2 regions of the Allobosea sp. GW821-FHT10B12 genome follow, and region 2 is predicted to be linked to the other one. Evidence: riboswitches for the same ligand, from Rfam matches in the RefSeq annotation. Region 2 holds a riboswitch; the other holds the start of a gene.
What was found. A riboswitch is a leader RNA that binds a small molecule or an ion and turns the genes downstream of it on or off. The one in region 2 is predicted to bind thiamine pyrophosphate.

Region 1: another riboswitch for thiamine pyrophosphate. It lies ahead of thiC (phosphomethylpyrimidine synthase ThiC); the one in region 2 lies ahead of AC07O0_RS00185 (ABC transporter permease).

What each region holds. Positions count from the first base shown of each region.
Region 1 is NZ_JBWKNL010000004.1:404,376-406,758, forward strand. It holds gene AC07O0_RS16550 (hypothetical protein) at 1-111, opposite strand, end outside; gene AC07O0_RS16555 (hypothetical protein) at 101-544, shown strand; gene AC07O0_RS16560 (hypothetical protein) at 611-811, shown strand; TPP riboswitch at 915-1,019, shown strand; gene thiC (phosphomethylpyrimidine synthase ThiC) at 1,098-2,383, shown strand, end outside.
Region 2 is NZ_JBWKNL010000001.1:31,794-34,176, forward strand. It holds gene AC07O0_RS00175 (hypothetical protein) at 1-276, shown strand, start outside; gene AC07O0_RS00180 (TenA family protein) at 335-979, shown strand; TPP riboswitch at 1,039-1,135, shown strand; gene AC07O0_RS00185 (ABC transporter permease) at 1,233-1,976, shown strand; gene AC07O0_RS00190 (ABC transporter substrate-binding protein) at 2,020-2,383, shown strand, end outside.

The DNA of each region.
Region 1 (2,383 bases), on a different contig from region 2:
GTAGGCGTGTTGCAGCGCCGCGAACTCGGCTTGCGGCACGGTGGCGAGAGCATTCCCCTGGAGGTTGATGAACTGCCGCAGCAATGTGGCGGCCGAGTCCTTGTCGGTCATCGTGGTCCTGCCGGCACGTCGCTCTATTTGCGGCGACTATTACAACGGCGCGAAGTGCGGACAATCCCACTGCCACGCTGGAACCGGCGTCGCCCGCGCGGGTTGTTCCATCAGGCCGGTCATGGCTGCCGGCCCGACTGGAGGGGGTGTCATGCACGTGCGTCGCTGGTTCCTCGTCGGATTGATTTTCGTAGGCATTGTCGCAGCTGAGGCCGTTGCCGCTCAGTCGCCTTCACCGCAGCGTCAGCGGGCGCCTGGCGTGCCAATGGCGCCGAATGCGGGCGAGGTGCAGAAGCTCGAACCGCGCTCCGATCGTGTCGAGGCGCGGCGCGAGCGTGAGCAGCTGGCGCGCGATCGCTCCGCGCCGCCGGAGCCGAACCGCGAGATTCCGATGCCGAAGCCGGTGCCGTCGATCATCGCGCCTGCTCGATAGCGGTTGCGGCTTTAGGTTTAGATTCAGGTAACGATCGCTACCTATGGTGACGGCGAGGAGCCTGCCATGAGTGAGATGTCGGTCGTGATCGCCCAGAGCCTGATGAGCATGAAGTCGGCTGCGACGCAGCAGGCCATGCAGCTCGAAATGGTCAAGCAGAACGCCGATTCCGACCAGGCTCTCGTCGCCATGCTCCAGCAGGCCACTGAGCAGCAGCAGGCAATGCTACCCGCCGGCCAGGGCGGCAATCTCGACATCACGGCCTGATTCTCCCTCTCCATCGCGTGCAATGCCTATGGCGCATGCCAGTGCAGCGTGAAGCCGTGCTCCTTTGCCAGTTGCGCTGAGATCAGGACGGTTCTAACCTCCACCTCGTTCCGAGGGGTGCTCGATAAGAGCTGAGATGGCCTGACGGCCGAACCCATCGAACCTGATCCGGGTCATACCGGCGGAGGGACTGGAACGCGGCTGCGCCACAAATGCATCCGCAGACAGCGACTGGACCGTCAGACGCCCCGGATCTCCTGGACCTGCAAGGGAGGAGATCCTTACGATGAACGCCCACACCAAACCGCAGAAGAACAGCGTCAAGGCCGCGCCGCAAAGCGTGACGACCGGCCCGATCATCGGCTCGCGCAAGATCTATGTCGCCGCACCCGAGCATCCCGGGATGCGCGTGCCCTTCCGCGAGGTCGTGCTGACCACCGACGCCGAGCCGCCGGTCCGCATCTACGATCCGTCCGGCCCCTATACCGAGACCGATGCGAAGATCGATCTCAATGCCGGCCTGGTGCAGCCGCGCCGCGCTTGGCTCGACGCCCGCGGCTTCGAGACGGTCGCGGGACGTGCCGTCACTGCCGCCGACAACGGCAATATCTCGGCCGAGCAGCTGGTGCCGGCTTGTCCGGCCCAGCGCCCGATCCTCGAGGCCAGGTCCGGCCAGATGGCGACGCAGTACGAGTTCGCCAAAGCCGGCGTCATCACGCCCGAGATGATCTACGTCGCCCACCGCGAGAATCTCGGCCGCGCCGCCATGCTGGATGGCGCCCGCGAGCGTCATGCCGATGGCGAAAGCTTCGGCGCCTCGGTTCCCGAATTCGTCACGCCGGAGTTCGTCCGCGACGAGATCGCCCGCGGGCGCGCCATCATCCCCGCAAACATCAACCATCCCGAGCTCGAGCCGATGGCGATCGGCCGCAATTTCCTGGTCAAGATCAACGCCAATATCGGCAATTCGGCCGTGACCTCCGGCGCCGCCGAGGAGGTCGAGAAGCTGGTCTGGGCGATCCGCTGGGGCGCCGACACGGTCATGGACCTCTCGACCGGCCGCAACATCCACAACATCCGCTCCTGGATCCTGCGCAACTCGCCGGTCCCGATCGGCACGGTGCCGATCTACCAGGCGCTGGAGAAGGTCGGCGGCGATCCGATCAAGCTCGACTGGGAGGTGTTCAAGGACACGCTGATCGAGCAGGCCGAGCAGGGCGTCGACTATTTCACCATCCATGCCGGCGTCAGGCTGCCTTATGTCCCGCTGACGGCCTCCCGGGTCACCGGCATCGTCTCGCGCGGCGGCTCGATCATGGCGCGCTGGTGCCTGGCGCATCACAAGGAGAGCTTCCTCTACGAGCGCTTCGACGAGATCTGCGAGATCATGCGGCGCTACGACGTCTCGTTCTCGCTCGGCGACGGCCTGCGTCCGGGCTCGATCGCCGACGCCAACGACCGCGCCCAGTTCGCCGAGCTGGAGACGCTGGGCGAGCTCACCAAGGTCGCCTGGGACAAGGGCTGCCAGGTGATGATCGAGGGCCCCGGCCATGTGCCGATGCACAAGATCAA
Region 2 (2,383 bases):
AACCAGATCCAGGTCAGCGTCCGCAACGTCGCCGCCAATGAGGACCTGTCGAAGCGCTGGTTCCAGAGCGCGATCAAGGTCTCCGAGGCCAAGACGCCGGTCGAAGGGCTGGGCGACGAGGCGGCGCTCGACATCATGAACCGCATCCATATCCGCAAAGGGCTGGTGACGGTCGATGTCCGCGTCTCCGGCGGCGAGCGCGATCAGGCGCTACACGCTGAGGCCAAGGCGCGCGTCGGCGAGCTCGCGAAGATCGTCGCGGCGCGGCTGAAATAGCGTGCGGTCGCGGCGCCGCTGCTGATAGGGAGAGCCCGATCAGCAGAAGGCTACGCCCATGACCGAACGTTTCACCGAGACCCTCCGCCAGGCCAGCCAGCCGGCCTGGTCGCAATCCGTCGGCCACCGCTTCGTCCGCGAACTGCTCGATGGCTCGGTCTCCAACGCGGTCATGGCCCGCTACCTGATCCAGGACCATCGCTTCCTCGACAGCTTCCTGACCCTGCTCGGCGCCGCGCTCGCCGGCGCCGACAGCTTCGAGGCCCGCATCCGCTTCGGCCGCTTCATCGGCATGGTCAGCGGCGAGGAGAACACCTATTTCCTGCGCTCCTTCGCGGCGCTCGGCGTCAGCGAGCAGGACCGCGCTACGCCTCCCGACAGCAAGGCCACCGCCGGCTTCAAGGCGATCATGCGCGAAGCCGCCGCGACGCGCTCTTACGCCGCCGCCCTCTCCGTGCTGGTCGTGGCCGAATGGCTCTATCTCGACTGGGCCCAGCAGGTGTCAGAGCCGCTGCCGGCGAACTTCGTCCATGCCGAATGGATCACCCTGCACGACAATCCCGACTTCCGCGACTTCGTCGACTTCCTACGAAGCGAGCTCGACCGTGTCGGCCCAAGCGAGACGCAGACGAGTCGGGACTTCTTCCTGCGTACCGTCGCGCTGGAGAAGGCCTTCTTCGACTCGGCCTATGACGAAGCCTGAGCGGCGCGCTGCGGCCTGAGGCAGGCGTGACAGGCGCAAGCCTTTCTGCCACAAGCACAATCGAGAGACGGGGGCGTTCGCCGGAAGGCGAGCTGAGAAGCACCCTTCGAACCTGAACCAGATCATGCTGGCGGAGGGAGTCGCTCGGGGCAGCCTCGTCAGTGCTCATCCCCGTGCCCGCCTTCCACCGGAAAGGCGAGCTTTGACGACGCAGGACAGGATAGAGCGCAGTTCGGCCGCAGCGGGGCTGATGATGGCCGCGCTCGCTCCAGCCCTGCGGACGATTCTCGTCCTGCTCCTGGCCTGGCAAAGCGCGATCTGGCTGTTCCAGCCACCGCGCTACATCCTGCCCTCGCCGCTCGACGTGGCGCTGGCCTTCCAGCGCCAGCCCGGCTTCCTCTTCAGCCACAGCCTCACCACCATCGCCGAGATGGCGCTCGGCTTCGTGCTCGGCTCGTTGTTCGGCGCGCTGACCGCGCTCGCGATCGTGGCGCTGCCGCGACTCGGTCGCCTCATCTGGCCGGTCCTGCTGGTCCTGCAATCCTTCCCGGTCTTCGTCATCGCGCCGCTGCTGGTGGTCTGGTTCGGCTTCGGCATGGGCTCGAAGGTGATCATGGCGACGATCATCATCTTCTTCCCGGTCGCCTCCGCCTTCACCGACGGCCTGCGCCGGACCGATCCCGAGCTGATCGACGCCACCGCCCTGACCACGGCGACGCATTGGCAGACGCTGCGTTATGTCCGCCTGCCGCTGGCGATGCCGAGCTTGCTCACCGGCCTGCGGGTCGCGGCTCCGCTGGCGCCGCTCGGCGCGGTGATCGGCGAATGGGTCGGCGCCTCCGCCGGGCTCGGCTTCGTCATGGTCCAGGCCAATGCCCGCATGCAGACCGACACGGTCTTCGCCGCGATGACGGTCCTCGCCGTGCTCAGCCTCGTCCTGCGCCATCTCGTCGATGCGCTCGGCCCGCGCCTCCTCCCCTGGGCGAGCGAGCCGTGACGCCACTTCGCTTCAAGCCGATCACGCAGAAGGATTTCGCCTGATGACGCTCCGCGCCCTGACCAGACGCACTCTCCTCGCCACCGGCCTCGTCTTGGCCGCCGGCCTCGCCAGCCCGGCGCGCGCCGCCGACAAGCTGACGGTGATGCTCGAATGGTTCGTCAATCCGGACCACGCGCCGCTCGTCGTCGCGCAGCAACTCGGTCTATTTAGGGAGGCCGGGCTCGAAGTCACCATGGTGCCGCCCTCCGACCCCTCCGCCGTGCCGCGCCTCGTCGCCGCCGGCCAGGCCGATATCGGCATCCACTACCAGCCCAATCTCTATCTCGACCACGCCGCCGGCATCCCGATCGTCCGCGTCGGCACGCTGGTCGAGACCCCGCTCAACAGCGTCATCGTCAAGGCCG